DNA from 2 places in the Peribacillus sp. FSL R5-0717 genome. Region 1 is predicted to be linked to the other one. Evidence: riboswitches for the same ligand, from Rfam matches in the RefSeq annotation. Region 1 holds a riboswitch; the other holds the start of a gene.

Region 1 (8,167 bases):
TACTCTTCAGATATGATCAATTATAAAATACGAAAGATTCCCGATGCTTCAAAGCAGATATCCAAAGAACAAATTATTCGTTCGTAAAAGTACACGTATACGACTGGGGGCACCTTAGGCAAATTTGGTTTATATTATAGAAGAAACTCGTAAAAACGGCCTTTGCTCATTGGAGCAAAGGCTTGTTTAGAGATGGGGGAGGAAACAGCTTTTTCTTTTTCGGGACAGATTACTTGAACAAGCCAATTCATGTCCATGCTACAATCATTACAAGCATGACCATAATATAAGTTGATGTTTAGGAGATCACTATGGGGAAAATAAAAATAGCTTTACTGCACCTATTGCCCATCGCTGGTGATGTGGAGCATAACCAAAAACTAATTGAACAAGCCATTTATAGTGCATCAAATAAAAATGCCGAATGGATTATAACACCCGAACTATGTGTCAGCGGACTTCAATTCAATCATAAGATTGGGACTGGATGGATTAACAAGCAACCTGATGCTTGGATGAATAATTTGGGCAGTAAACTAAAGAATTTGAAAAGCACTGTATTTTTGGGCTGCCCTGAAAAAGGCAGTGACGGAGAGTTGTATAATTCTGTGTTTGTCATAGATAAAAAAGGTCATTTAATAGGTAGACAGAGAAAAATCAGTGTTATTGATGATTGGTCAGCATCAGGGGAAGTATTGGAGCCAATAAAAACAGACAATGTTGAGGTTGGTATTATGATTTGTGCAGACGCATATAACAAAGATATTGCTTGCACCTTATCTGAAAAAGGAGCAGAAATATTACTTGCACCGTCTTCTTGGGGTCCCGGATTTCATGGTCCGGAGGGAGAATGGGAACAAAGGTCACTAGAAACAGGGCTGCCCGTAATAGTCTGTAATCGTACTGGCGAAGACGAAACGGTCCGTTTTTGGGATGCAGAAAGCATGATCATAAAAAATGGTGTACCCCTCCTGACTCATAAATCAAAACAATCAGCCATACTTACCTTTGAATGGGATTTACAAAGCATGGATTTACTATCGACTCATTTCGAGATCGATTACATATAATGAGAACTACACGAACTCTTGTTGAAAGATAGGGTGCGCCAGCTGAAGAAACGGAGCTGTCATTAAGGCAGCTTTTTCTTATTGCTAGAGGCAGGTTAGTCCAACAGTGCGTTTGAACTTTGTTCAACAATTGGGACATTTTCTTGAATAAGAGAAGGGTTTATTCGTAAGTAAATCGAAGTTAATCAAAGGAATAAATGTTCAACCACTTTTGATGAAATATCCACCTGCACTGACATACTGTTGTCAGCATAGACGCTATCGGAACAGCAAATAGGAAATCACCCGGTGACCCTAAATATTGAAGTATAGTTACTTACTCAACATTGAGGAGGAAATCGATTATGAGCGAAACAAAGACATTAAGAGGACTCACCACCGTCAGTTTTTGGGCGGCTGATCTAGTGGCGGCAAAGAAGTGGTACGCAGAGCTGCTGGGTATCGACCCATACTTCGAACGCCCGGGATATGCCGAGTTTCGCCTCGGGGACTACCAGCACGAGCTGGGCCTAATCGATAGCCGCTACGCGCCTGGTGGTTCGTCGACCGGCTCGGCCGGTGGTGCTGTCGTGTACTGGCACGTCGACGATGTGACAGCAACTTTCGAGAAGCTGCTGTCCATGGGAGCGAAAGAACACGAGGCACCCACAGTTCGCGGTCAGGGGTTCATTACTGCATCCGTGATTGATCCCTTTGGGAATATCCTAGGAATTATGTACAATCAGCATTATTTGGAGGTTCTGGATTCGAACAGAAAAGCGTGATCCGCGCTCCCGGCATCCAAAGCATGTCCAGTTTGTACTATTCGAATGACTAGTTTGTTTATACAATTTATAGAATCGTTTACTGATCGGAGCTGTCATTTAAGGCAGCTTTTTCTCATGGAAATATACATAAGGAGATAATAAATGGATGGTACTCTTGCGTTATCTCCATCGAAAAAAAGTATCTCTTGTGAGGGGCTTTTTGATTTGTAAAAGGAATATAAAGCTAAATAAATGTAAGCCGCATTCCTCCGATGAAAAATGCGGCTGTTTGAAATATTATTTAAGGGTTTAATACCCTCGATTCCGATCTACCATTCCACTTAAAGGTTGTTCACTTGAAAATCGCCTTAAATTTTCTATGAAAAAGCTGCTCACTTCGTTAATCGTACTTGGTCCTGACAGGTGGGAAGTGACAAACACATTCGGCATGGACCAGAAGGCATGTTCTTTTGGCAGCGGTTCTTTCTCAAATACATCGAGGACTGCTCCCTGTAGATGTCCTGCTCGCATGACAGATAGTAAATCCCCTTCATCTATCAATGCTCCGCGGCCAACGTTGATAAGGTAAGCGTTGGGCTTCATCGCTAAAAGAAGGTCCTGGTTAATGATATGATAAGTGGAATCCGTTAAAGGAAGCGTCAGGACCAAATAATCCAGATCTTTTACAAATTCATCCCATTGATCTGGAGTAAAGTGGAGATCCACGAGTGTTGCTTGTTTTCCACTAAAGCTTAACCCATGCACATTCATATCAAATGCCCGGGCTTTACGAACAAGTTCAGCGCCAATCGATCCAAGTCCAGCCACCCCGATTGTTTTCCCCTTTAGAGTTTCAGAAATGAAAGGATCCCATCTCCGCTCCAATTGCGATTGTCTCATCCGAGGACCGTCTTTCACTATGTCCAAGAGAAACGAAAATACATATTCAGAGATGTAAGCACCAAATTGGTCAATAATTCGAGTTATTGTAATGTTTTGAGGTATCGATTTGTCTGCAATCAAATCATTGACCCCGGCTCCCATTGATTGAAACCAGCGAACAGATGAGGCAACTGGTTTACTTAGTAATTGCGTCGGGAAATTCCATCCCAAAATAACTTCAGTGCCGGGTAAATATTTTTCTGCTTCCTCCAAAGTTTTCGCTGTCTTTACCGATATAAACCCACTATTTCGGATATGATCAGCATAAGCATCGACCTCTGACTGAATAGAACTAAATACAAGAATGTTTGGTTTGTGTGTACCCCCCATTGGCTCTCTCCTTATTGATTCTTTAAATATAGTATAAATTCTTTCTCCTGAGTCATACATGGATAAAAAAACAGTGCATTTCTTTCGAGTATGCACTGCTTTTTAAAATTTCTCCAGAATCATTAGTTTTATTTATTTAATAAAATGGCTTCTGCGTTACTAGGCTGTAGAACTATTTGCAGTGCTCTTTCTTCTTCATCGTTTAAAGGGATCAATGGTAAACGGACACCTCCAACATGTACCCCCCGCATATTTAATGCAGATTTTACTGGTCCCGGGCTTGGTGCAGCAAATAATGCTTTCATGATTGGAAGAAGTGTACGATGTGCAGCGGCAGCGCCAAGGACATCACCATTTTTAAAGCTATTGATCATTTCTTGCATTTCATTACCAATTATGTGTGAAGAAACCGAAACAACGCCTGTTCCACCGATGGCTAAAACTGGTAATGTCAACCCATCATCGCCGCTGTACAAAGTAAAATCACTAGTTGTTTTGCTTATGATTTGTGCCATGGCATCCAAGTCACCGCTTGCTTCTTTTACTGCCACGATATTCTTGATTTTTGAGAGGCTGACAATCGTCTCCACTGACATGTTTACAACACTTCGTCCTGGAATATTATAAAGCATTACCGGTAATGATGTTGAATGGGCTATAGCGCTAAAGTGCTGAAATAATCCTTCTTGAGAAGGCTTGTTATAGTAGGGGGTGACGAGCATGATTCCGTCGACTCCTGCTGCCTCTGCTTGCTTTGTTAAGCTGATGGAAGCTCTCGTGTTATTTGAGCCGGTTCCAGCTATGACTGGAACTCTTCCATCAACAACATCTACAACAAATTTGAATAAATCTATTTTCTCTTCTTGAGTTAAGGTAGGGGATTCTCCAGTTGTACCAGCTATTACTAATCCATCAGAACCATTAGCAATCAAATGGTTTACTAAAGTTCTCGTAGCATTAAAATCAACCTCTTCATTATGATTGAACGGGGTAACCATTGCGGTTAAAACTTGGCCAAAATTCATAACTTCACACCCTTTTGTATAATTTTTAAAAATATTCAGAGGTGGTTAGGGCCATTCAGGAGTAAACGCAAAAAAGCAACAACGAGGATTCGCTGCTGCAGTAGAAACAATATTTACCAAAAAATGTTTCCGCGCATAAGATAGCCCTCCATATAGTTTCCTATATGACAGTCCTGTATTTATTCAATAGCAGAACCAGCTTCAAGAACATGAGATTCTTTCCGCTTCGGCAAATTCCCCTTTCCACAATAGTCATAGGATCTCATTCTCCTCAAAATGTGTACTAATGGTCTTTGCTCCTCTATCCTCACTTCAAAAAATTTCGAAGTAAGAAAATATTTAATTGATTGTAATATAACAGGGAATCCATTCTGTTGCAAGCCTAATTATGAAGTTTTTTAAGAATGCTAGAAATCTATGGGGATGGCTAGAGTATTGGGGTGGATTCATCTTTATTCGTTATAGGCTGAACAAATATTCAATGGACGAGGGAGTAGTAGACAATACAACTCCCTTTAATGATTCTTTTTCATTTATCCGATTAAAACTCACTAATAAATATATTGAAAAATTACAGTTGGCCGCTAATTTTAATCAGTTATTTCAACTAAGTATTCGTGCGTATAAAATCCTACCATTCGTTAATAATATCCATATCTTACAATCAAAGGAGTGGAGTCTATTGAAAAGATATTCATTCTTTAAAAAGCAAGAAAATCATAAATCTACAGACTTCACTGATGTACTCGAACATCTGCAAAAGTCCAAGGACTTCACAAGCTTTACACTCAATTTTGAAAATGAAATATACTGTGTATCTTTTTTCGATACATTAATTGATAAAGATATAATGCATAGAGACCTCCTTCCTTTTTTACATACAAATTCTTCAACTCTGGAGGAGCTTGTACACAACTTGCCAATAGAGGGGCTTGTTTTTACAAAAAATCCTGCTGAACTACAAAGTCAGCTGTTAATGGGTTATATAGCCATAACATTAAATAAATCTGATCAGGCAGTTTTAGTTAAAGCAGCAAATAACACTTCGAGGCAAGTTACACTGCCAGAGGTAGAGTTCAGTGTTGTCGGTCCGAAAGAGGCACTGGTCGAATCACTTGATACGAATTTATATTTAATCCGAAAACGGCTTCCAATTGCAGAACTTGCTGTTGAAGAAATTATTGTTGGGAAGTTATCCAAAACAAGAGTAGCTGTGCTTCATATAGAAGGAATTGCAAATAGCGAGAATGTAGAAACCGTCATACAGCGCATATCTGATTTAAGGGTTAACCAAATAATTGATAGCTCCTATATTTCACAAATGATTGAAGATAATAAAAATTCTCCTTTTCCTCAATTTATCGATACGGAACGACCTGATCGATTGGCTGCGGTACTAGGAGAAGGCAAAGTAGTGATCTTGGTGGATGGAGCTCCACATGGCTTACTTGGGCCCTCCACATTCTTTGAATACTTTGCGGCATTCGAAGATTATTTTCTCAACTGGACGATTGCCTCATTCTTTAGGCTTATTCGTTTTTTTGCTGTATTGTTTTCCATCCTAATGACCCCCATATATGTCGCAGTTCTCACTTATCATTATGAGTTGATCCCAAAGGATTTAGTCAGTACGCTTGTGATTTCTCGTAGCGGAATTCCATTTCCACCGATTTTAGAAGCATTAATCTTGGAATTAGCCATCGAACTTCTCAGGGAGGCAGGAGCTAGACTGCCGACTAAAGTAGGTCAAACAATAGGTATCGTAGGTGGTATTGTAATTGGGACGGCATCTGTTGAAGCAGGGCTAACGAGTAATGTATTATTAATTCTTGTTGCATTGTCGGCTCTTGGTTCTTTTACTACACCTGTTTATCAAATGGGTAATACCATTCGCTTAATTCGATTTCCTCTCCTACTCATGGCTTATTTTTTAGGATTATTGGGTATAGCTATCAGTTTTTGTTTTTTGCTTGTGCATTTACTGAGGATAAGTTCCTTAGGGAGGCCATTTCTTGAACCATTATATCCGCCAAGGATTTATGATATGCGGGATGCCTTGATTCGTTTACCATTTTTTCTTCAGGCTAAACGTCCAATTGAGGTTCAGACGGAAGACACTGTTCGGTTAGAACCCAAGGAAGATTCTAAAGACTAAGTGAGAGTGGGGGTTTCTTACATGAACGATAAAAGTGATCAAATCTCACCATTTCTAGTCTATTTTTTAATCGTTAAAATTCAGATAGGTGTAGGGGTCCTGGGATTTCAAAGGATAATTATTCAATCTGCTGGCCATGATGCTTGGATGGCGGTCATTATAAGTGGTGTAGTCTTTTCTTTGGGTATTTGGGGTATGTACAAGCTATTAAATCGCCACGATATGGACTTAATAGGCATACAGAAACGACTTTTTGGAAAGTGGCTTGGCGGTTTACTAAATATCATCTGGATACTGTATTGGCTGATGGTGGGTATTTCTGTTTTAAGATCCTATCTTGAAATCGTTCAATCATGGGTATTCCCCCAAATTAACACATGGATGGTGACCTCCATATTTGCTTTATTAATTTATTATGTGGTTTTAGGTGGGTTTAGAGTGGTCGCCGGTATTTGCTTTTTAGGGATCAGTATCCCTTCTTATTTAATTCTAACTTTTTATTTCCCGCTGGAATTCACACATTTTCGCAACCTATTACCCATTTGGAATCATTCTCTTAAAGACATGGCCCTTGCATCTAAGCAAATGTCATATAGCTATTTAGGCGTTTCCACTTTAATGATGTATTATCCATTAGTTAAGCATCGTAAAAGTACACAAAAGTGGGCGCAACTAGGAAATCTTACTTCTGTTTTCCTTTATTTATGCCTAACGATCCTGACAATAGGGTATTACAGTGAAGACCAAATCAGTAGATATATTTGGGCAACTTTGTCCTTTTGGGGAATCGTACAAATGCCTTTCGTTGAACGGTTTGAGTACATAGGAATCGCTACATGGGTCTTAGTTTTAGTACCTAGTGTATGTCTCTATATGTGGGTTTCGGCAAGGGGGATTTCACAATACTTTAAAATGAAGCAGAAAACAATTTATGCTCTACTATTAATTTTATTGGTTGTGATGACAAATCTGATTAAAGGCAGGGGAATGATTAATCAATATGTGGATTACATTTCAAATTTAGGATTCGTTTTGGAAATTCCTTATGTCTTATTTCTGGTTTGTTTATCCACTGTCATGTCAAATAAAAAGGAAGATAAGAAATGAGAGTTTTATTCGCGAAATTGGCCCTGATACTTCTTTTAATTAGTGTTCTCTCAGGCTGCATGGGGGTGGATAGCAAAGTTCTCGATGAAATAAATTTGGCAACAGCCATCGGATATGATTATGTCGATAAGACTCATTTCGAAGCTATCGCTGTAACACCTCTTTATTATCCTGATAAAACCATTAAAAATATTACCTATAGTTCGAAATCATCACTTAGTAAAGACGTGCGAGATGAGATGAATCAGCAATCTGAAAGACCCATCTTTAGTGGGAAATTAGAGGTGGTCTTATACGAAAAAAGGCTTGCGAAACAAGGGATATTCTATCTAATCGATACATTAATCAGAGACCCTTCAATTGGAACCACTTTAAAACTCGGCATTGTCGAAGGAAGTTCAAAGGATGTGTTAAGCCCCCAGTTTGGCAACATAGATAAAGGAATTTATTTATCTAATACAATTGAGCAAAATATAAAAATGGGTATGCTGCCTAGAACTAACCTCCATCTTTTTTTGTATGCTCATTACTCTGAAGGAATGGACCCATTCTTACCTATCGTAAAAGCATTGGATGGGAAAGTTTATATTAAAGGAAATGCCATGTTTAATAGTAAAGGGGAATACGTGTATCAGACTACGAGCCGTGAAAATGTTATTTTCAAAATGCTATATGAAAATACAACAAGCAAGGAAGGGTTCTCTACAAAAATTGAAGGGAGAGAATTTGCTTCCGTCAACAATATAAAAACAAAAAGGTCTTATAAGATTTCAAAGCCGATGACAGATACTC
Region 2 (8,167 bases), 740 kb from region 1:
GTTATTTCTGTCGGAACAGAAGAGGCTGAAAAGCAATTACGCACAGCGCTGGCAATGGGTGCTGACAAAGCTGTATTGATAAATATAGAAGACGACATAGAAAATGGCGACCAATTCACGACTGCCAAAATTATTGGCGAATACTTAAAAGATAAAAATGCGGATCTAATCATTGCAGGGAACGTTGCAATCGATGGCGGCTCTGGTCAAGTGGGACCACGCGTTGCCGAAATTTTGGGAATTCCTTATATTACAACCATTACTAAATTGGACATAGAAAATGGAAATGTAAGCGTTATCCGTGATGTCGAAGGGGACTCTGAAACGATCGAAGCCTCTCTTCCATTATTGGTGACAGCGCAACAAGGGCTAAATGAGCCACGTTATCCTTCATTGCCAGGAATCATGAAGGCAAAGAAAAAACCGCTTGAAGAATTGGAATTGGATGACCTGGATTTGGAAGAGGACGATGTTGAGGCCAAAACAAAAACGATTGAAATTTACCTTCCTGCTAAAAAAGAAGCTGGAAAAGTTTTGGACGGGGAAATCAGTGCTCAAGTTACCGAGCTTGTTCAGTTATTACGCAGTGAAGCAAAAGTGATTTAATCGATACGGTACATCTCAAAACAACAACACACGACAAAAAGAAAAATAGAGCACAGGAGGTTTTTATAAATGGCTAGAAAGTTTCTTGTATTGGGCGAAGTTCGTGATGGTTCACTAAGAAATGTATCATTTGAAGCTATCGGTGCGGCTAAGCTTGCAGCGGATGGCGGGGAAATCGTTGGTGTTTTAGTTGGTGACAGTGTTCAGGATTTCGGTAATGAATTGATCCAGTATGGTGCAGACCGGGTTATTGCAGTCGAAAATGATCAATTGAAACAATATACTTCAGATGGATATGCGCAAAGCTTGCTTGCCGTCATCGAGCAGGAAAAGCCGGAAGGAATTTTCTTTGGACATACAGCCTTAGGAAAAGACCTTGCACCTAAATTGGCTGGAAAACTTGAATCAGGATTGATTTCCGACGTTACATCCATTGAAGAAGAAGGCGGAAATATCGTTTTCACCCGCCCGATATATTCTGGTAAAGCATTTGAAAAGAAAATTGTTACAGCTGGCGTGATTTTCGCGACAATCCGTCCTAACAATATCGAACCATTAGCGAAAGATGAGTCCCGCTCTGGTGATGTTTCTACATTAAGTGTGGATATTAAGGACTTACGGACAATCATTAAGGATGTTGTTAGAAAAGCCAGTGAAGGGGTCGACCTTTCAGAAGCGAAAGTAATCATCGCGGGTGGCCGTGGCGTGAAAAGTGAAGATGGTTTTGAACCATTAAAGGAACTGGCACAGGTTCTTGGCGGAGCAGTAGGAGCTTCCCGGGGAGCATGTGATGCAGACTATTGCGATTACTCATTACAAATCGGGCAAACGGGTAAAGTCGTAACACCTGATCTTTATATCGCCTGCGGAATTTCCGGTGCGATCCAGCATTTAGCGGGAATGTCCAACTCCAAGGTTATCGTTGCCATCAATAAAGACCCGGAAGCTAACATATTCAATGTGGCTGATTATGGAATTGTCGGAGATCTTTTCGAAGTCGTTCCATTACTTACGGAAGAATTCAAAAAACTTAAAGTTAACGCGTAATAGAAATAATACAGATGAGGGGCAAGACATTCGGCATAAGCCGATACATGTCTTGCCCCTTTGTTTGCGCTAATGGGGAGGTTTTTTTGCCTGCATAGTTACTTTTTTTTTGGACATCCTACCACTGAAGCAAAATATTAGCATCGATTTGAGCAACAGTGGTATACTGTTTTTAGTTATTTGAGTAAATTTGAGGAGGAAATATATATGGCTATTGTAAATGCAACTGACCAAACTTTCACAACAGATACTAGCGAAGGTGTCGTTCTTGTAGACTTTTGGGCTCCATGGTGTGGACCTTGTAAAATGATCGCTCCTGTTCTTCAAGAGCTTGATACTGAAATTGGCGATACAGCAAAAATCGTAAAAGTGGATGTAGATGAAAATCAAGAAACAGCTGGAAAATTCGGTGTGATGAGCATCCCGACATTAATCGTCCTTAAAGACGGTGAAGTGGTCGATAAGGTTGTTGGTTTCCAACCTAAAGAAGCACTTGCTGAACTTATTGCAAAACACGCGTAATAGTAAGATAGCTAAAAAAAGCTTCAAGTCTGCGGACTTGAAGCTTTTTTCGCTATCTTGATATATAATGATTGTAAAAATGGGAGAACAGGAGGCTGAATGCATGAATCAACAAATAAAGAATAAACTTGCCCTTCTTCCCGATCAACCTGGTTGTTATTTAATGAAAGATCGTCAGGGAACGATCATATATGTAGGCAAAGCGAAAGTGTTGAAAAATCGTGTCCGCTCTTATTTTACGGGATCTCACGATGGTAAAACATTTCGACTCGTGAACGAGATTGAGGATTTCGAATACATTGTCACCTCTTCCAATATCGAGGCTCTTATTTTAGAGTTGAACTTAATCAAAAAACATGACCCAAAATATAATGTCATGCTAAAGGATGATAAGACGTATCCTTTCATCAAGCTGACTGCGGAACGCCACCCGCGTCTAATCATTACGCGAAAAGTCAAAAAAGACAAAGGGAAATATTTCGGTCCTTATCCGAATGCATTTGCAGCTAACGAAACGAAAAAATTGCTCGACCGCATCTATCCCCTAAGAAAATGCAATACGTTACCGGATCGCGTTTGTCTCTACTATCACCTTGGTCAGTGCCTGGCCCCATGTGTATATGATGTAGAGGAACAGGAATATAAAAAAATGGTCGATGATATCAACCGGTTCTTGAACGGCGGGCATACTGAAATAAAAAAAGAACTGACTGAAAAAATGCTGGAGGCATCGGAAGAACTCGATTTCGAGAGGGCCAAGGAGTTCCGTGACAAGATTGCCCACATCGATATTACGATGGAGAAGCAGAAAATGATGACGACCGATTTCATCGACAGGGATGTATTTGGCTTTGCCTATGATAAAGGCTGGATGTGCGTTCAGGTATTTTTTGTCCGGCAGGGTAAATTGATAGAAAGGGATGTTTCGCTTTTTCCGGTCTACGATGAACCCGAACAGGAACTTCTTACATTCCTCGGTCAGTTTTACGAGATTACGAACCACTTTAAACCAAAGGAAATCTTGCTGCCTGAATCTGTGGATGCCGAAATGGCCGAAGGGCTGCTTGGTGTCAAAACGATTCACCCGAAACGGGGAGCGAAAAAAGACATGCTTAAATTGGCGAATAAAAATGCCTCCATCGCCCTTCAGGAAAAATTCTCTTTGATTGAGAGGGATGAAGAAAGAACGATCAATGCGGTGGAAAACCTCGGGAAACAACTGGGTATCTACACCCCGCATCGAATTGAAGCTTTCGATAACTCCAATATCCAGGGAAGTGACCCCGTTTCCGCTTTAGTCGTGTTCATTGATGGGAAGCCGGAAAAAAGAGAGTACCGAAAATATAAGATCAAGACTGTCCAGGGACCTGATGATTATGAATCGATGCGTGAAGTGGTCAGAAGAAGGTATTCACGAGTATTGAAAGAAGGGCTGCCGCTTCCGGACTTGATCATCATTGATGGCGGAAAGGGACATGTCGAAGCGGTACGGGATATTCTGGAAAATGAATTAGGCTTGGATATTCCACTTTCAGGCCTCATTAAGGATGAAAAGCATAGGACCTCGCAATTGATGATCGGAAATCCGCTTGAACTTGTACCTCTTGATTCAAGGAGCCAGGAATTTTACCTATTACAAAGAATTCAGGATGAAGTGCATCGGTTCGCGATTACGTTTCATCGCCAGCTACGCGGGAAAAATGCGGTTCACTCCCAGCTTGATGATATTCCAGGAGTCGGGGAAAAGCGAAGGAAGCAATTATTAAGGCATTTTGGATCATTGAAGAAAATCAAAGAGGCGACGGCCGAGGAAATCATGGAAGCTGGCATGCCAAAAGGGGTAGCCGAGGGAATCGTTAGAAAATTACAAGAATAATCTTGCTACCGATAAATCTCTATGCTATGATTAAAAGGAATTTTTAACTAGACAACTTAAAAGTGCTGATAGAGGTGCGGAATTCAAGAGTAAAAACCTGGAGAAGTATGAGCTTCCATGAAAGGTTTTGAAAGGGGACGCCGCCGAAGGAAGACAAGACTCATACCTTGTCCTCCTGGTCCGACATTTAATAAATGGCGGATTGTCAGGGTTTATACCCTGGAGAGCTATCTCACTGTGATTACAGTATTAAGATATGTGACCACAGCAATGAGATATTTCTCATTGCTTTTTTTATTGCCTAAAAAGTAGAGAGGGTGCATGAGGATGGCATTAATCGTTCAAAAATTCGGCGGAACATCCGTCGGTAGCGTAGAAAAAATCAAAAATGTTGCCAATCGGGTAATCGAGGAAGCGAAGAAAGGAAATGAGGTTGTCGTCGTTGTTTCAGCTATGGGGAAAACAACGGACCAATTGGTTTCAATGGCGCGTGATATTTCCGGATCCCCAAGCAAGAGGGAAATGGATATGCTATTGACGACTGGGGAACAGGTAACGATTTCCCTGTTAACGATGGCATTGATTGAAGAAGGACATGAAGCCATTTCGTATACCGGCTGGCAGGCTGGCATGCAAACGGAATCCGTTCATGGGAATGCCCGGATTTTAAACATCGATGCCACGAGGATCCAAGCCCAGCTTCAGGAGAAGAAAATAGTGGTCGTAGCCGGTTTCCAGGGTAACGATGCAAATGGGGAAATCACTACCTTAGGGCGAGGCGGTTCCGATACGACGGCAGTTGCCATCGCAGCAGCGCTTAATGCGGATAGATGCGATATTTATACAGATGTAACGGGTGTTTTCACAACGGACCCACGCTACATAAAAGGCGCGCGAAAACTCCAATCCATTTCTTACGATGAAATGCTGGAACTTGCCAACCTGGGGGCGGGCGTCCTTCACCCAAGGGCTGTCGAATATGCAAAAAATTATCAAATTCCGCTTGAAGTCCGTTCAAGCATGGAGAGAGAATCAGGTACGATCATAGAGGAGGAAGCAACTATGGAAGAAAACTTAATTGTACGCGGCATTGCTTTTGAAGACAGTATTACGAGGGTCACGATATATGGTTTGCCCCAATCACTTGGTGCATTATCCACGATCTTCACGACGCTTGCGAAAAACCGGATCAATGTGGACATCATCATTCAAAGCATGACTGCCGAGGATACGACGAATCTATCTTTTTCCACAAAAAGTGAAGATACGGAAGCGGCCTTGATCGTTCTGGAAAATAATAAAGAACAATTGGGATTCGACCGGGTCGAAACGGAGAGCGGATTGGCCAAAGTGTCCATCGTCGGTTCTGGTATGGTATCCAATCCGGGAGTGGCTGCCGAAATGTTTGAAGTGATGGCCAATACAGGCATCCAGGTGAAAATGGTCAGCACATCGGAAATTAAAGTTTCGACCGTCGTCAATGAAAAGGAAATGGTGAAGGCGGTTGAATCCCTTCATGAAGCATTTAAACTTGGTCAGCATGCAAATGTGCTAGCTTAAGTGTCAGGAGTCCAATAAAAAACAGACTTCCGGTAAAAAGGGTAAGTCTGTTTTCAGGGCTCATTAGATTGGATCTCTGGGATCCCATTGGATGGTGAATATCACTTTTTTTGCGCGGCGTTTGATTTCTTCCGTTGATTCGCTGAGGAATTTTTTTTGCAGTGAAAACTGCTCGGCAAGGAAACCGGCTTCAAGCTGGAAGTGACAATCAGGGTGTAAATCCAGGCGGCGGCTGATTATTTCACCCGTGAGGGATAATTGCATCTCGTGTTTCGTATACTTCAAGATTTCCAGATTGCCCCATCCAGCGCTTTGGAAAAATTCAATCAGTTCCTGATCGCCATTCAATGGGAATTTTCTTGCTAATTGTTTACCTGCCCAATAGAGGATTTGATTAGAGTCTTTTCCGAGAATATCGTTCAATAGAACTTCTCTGATTAATTCGTACCCGAAAGCTGGAACTTTGAATTCTTCAGTTTGAATTTCTTCCGTTTGAATCTCTTCTTCTATCGCAGCAGCAATATTTTTTTTCATAGTTTATCGCCTCTTTCTGTAAATCTATTATAAACGTATTTCTTTTGCAAATTATACTGTTTTTTATTTATTTAAATAGCAATTGGAAAAAAATGAGAAATTATACCGAGATATTAATAGTTAAATTAGAAATTTATTCAAAATATCATCTTGACAAACAAAAAATACCCAATATAATCCAATAAAATCTATTCTGAAAAAGAGATTTCTTGTATCCGTTTTCTTGACGCACATAGAAGTCAGGAGTAAAATGGACATGTCACATAATTGTAAAGGAAGTATAGAGGAGTTTTTTGACTCTATACTGTATTTTCACGCGGAGATAAAAGGTAGCCACCAGTTTATCTTTGCATGATTTTTCACAAATTAAGGGGGGGCACTTAGTGGCAAAAAATCGTGAGTTTGGGAATCGCAGGCTTCATTCACTTCTAGGAGTAATTCCAATTGGTCTATTCCTAATTTTTCATTTATCTGTAAACTTTATGGCAACAAAAGGAGAAGAGACTTTTAATGGGGCAGTTCATTTAATTGAATTTACGCCCGTGAAGATTTTGGTAGAATGGGTCGTCATCTATCTACCGCTCATTTTCCATGCTGTGTACGGAATCTATATTGCCTTTACAGCAAAAAACAATTTAGGCAGATTTAGTTTCTTCCGTAACTGGATGTTCATGCTACAACGCCTAACTGGAATCATAACGTTGATTTTCCTTGTTTGGCATATATGGGCAACTAGAATCCAAGCAGCTATGGGTGCTGAAGTTAACTTTGACATGATGGCAGAGATTTTCTCTAGTCCATTCATGATTGTGTTCTATATTGTTGGTATTATCTCGGCAATCTTCCACTTTGCTAATGGATTATGGTCATTTGCTGTGAGCTGGGGTCTTACAGTTTCACCAAGATCGCAAAGAATCATGACTTACTTTACATTGATCGTTTTCGTTCTTCTTTCTTATATCGGAATCAGCGCAATTTTCGCATTCGTATAAGAAGATAGAGTTCATTTATAAGAATTAGGAAAAACATAGCTTGGCTAATGGAAATAAGGGAGTGACAGAATTGGGTAAAGGTAAAATAGTTATCGTTGGTGGAGGTCTAGCTGGATTAATGGCTACGATCAAAGCAGCAGAGCTGGGACAACAGGTTGATTTATTTTCTTTAGTGCCTGTTAAACGCTCTCACTCAGTTTGTGCCCAAGGCGGAATCAACGGGGCAGTAAATACAAAAGGTGAAGGGGATTCTCCATATATCCACTTCGACGATACAGTTTATGGCGGAGATTTCTTGGCTAACCAACCGCCGGTTAAAGCGATGTGCGAAGCAGCACCATCAATCATTCATATGTTTGACCGTATGGGTGTTATGTTCAACCGTACTCCGGAAGGTCTTCTTGATTTCCGTCGTTTCGGTGGTACTCAACATAGCCGTACAGCATTCGCTGGTGCAACAACTGGTCAGCAATTACTTTACGCATTGGACGAGCAGGTTCGCCGTTATGAAGTTGAAGGCCTTGTAACGAAATATGAAGGCTGGGAATTCCTTGGAGCTGTTATCGATGATGAGCAAACAGCACGCGGTATCGTAGCACAAAACCTGACTTCAATGGAAATCAAATCATTCCCTGGAGACGCAGTCATCATGGCGAGCGGCGGCCCTGGAATCATTTTCGGTAAATCAACGAACTCAATGATCAATACAGGTTCAGCAGCTTCCATCGTTTATCAGCAAGGTGTTAATTATGCTAATGGTGAGTTCATTCAAATTCACCCGACAGCAATCCCTGGCGATGACAAACTTCGTCTAATGAGTGAATCCGCTCGTGGTGAAGGTGGACGTATCTGGACATATAAAGACGGGAAACCTTGGTATTTCCTTGAAGAAAAATACCCTGCTTATGGTAATCTGGTACCTCGTGATATCGCGACTCGTGAAATCTTCGACGTATGTATGAACATGAAGCTTGGCATTAATGGTGAAAACATGGTTTACCTGGATCTATCACATAAAGATCCTAAATTA

The links. A riboswitch is a leader RNA that binds a small molecule or an ion and turns the genes downstream of it on or off. The one in region 1 is predicted to bind lysine.
Region 2: linked by a shared signal. The riboswitch ahead of NYE65_RS04775 (aspartate kinase) and the one ahead of dapA (4-hydroxy-tetrahydrodipicolinate synthase) in region 1 are both predicted to bind lysine.

What each region holds. Positions count from the first base shown of each region.
Region 1 covers NZ_JBBOOF010000001.1:1,718,853-1,727,019, reverse strand. The annotation lists gene NYE65_RS08350 (VanW family protein) at 1-87, shown strand, start outside; gene NYE65_RS08345 (carbon-nitrogen hydrolase family protein) at 312-1,070, shown strand; gene NYE65_RS08340 (VOC family protein) at 1,415-1,834, shown strand; gene NYE65_RS08335 (D-2-hydroxyacid dehydrogenase) at 2,126-3,088, opposite strand; gene dapA (4-hydroxy-tetrahydrodipicolinate synthase) at 3,217-4,113, opposite strand; lysine riboswitch at 4,247-4,425, opposite strand; gene NYE65_RS08325 (spore germination protein) at 4,796-6,268, shown strand; gene NYE65_RS08320 (GerAB/ArcD/ProY family transporter) at 6,290-7,375, shown strand; gene NYE65_RS08315 (Ger(x)C family spore germination protein) at 7,372-8,167, shown strand, end outside.
Region 2 covers NZ_JBBOOF010000001.1:978,089-986,255, reverse strand. The annotation lists gene NYE65_RS04795 (electron transfer flavoprotein subunit beta/FixA family protein) at 1-606, shown strand, start outside; gene NYE65_RS04790 (electron transfer flavoprotein subunit alpha/FixB family protein) at 676-1,653, shown strand; gene trxA (thioredoxin) at 1,861-2,175, shown strand; gene uvrC (excinuclease ABC subunit UvrC) at 2,279-4,051, shown strand; lysine riboswitch at 4,113-4,289, shown strand; gene NYE65_RS04775 (aspartate kinase) at 4,379-5,611, shown strand; gene NYE65_RS04770 (YslB family protein) at 5,675-6,145, opposite strand; gene NYE65_RS04765 (succinate dehydrogenase cytochrome b558 subunit) at 6,529-7,137, shown strand; gene sdhA (succinate dehydrogenase flavoprotein subunit) at 7,208-8,167, shown strand, end outside.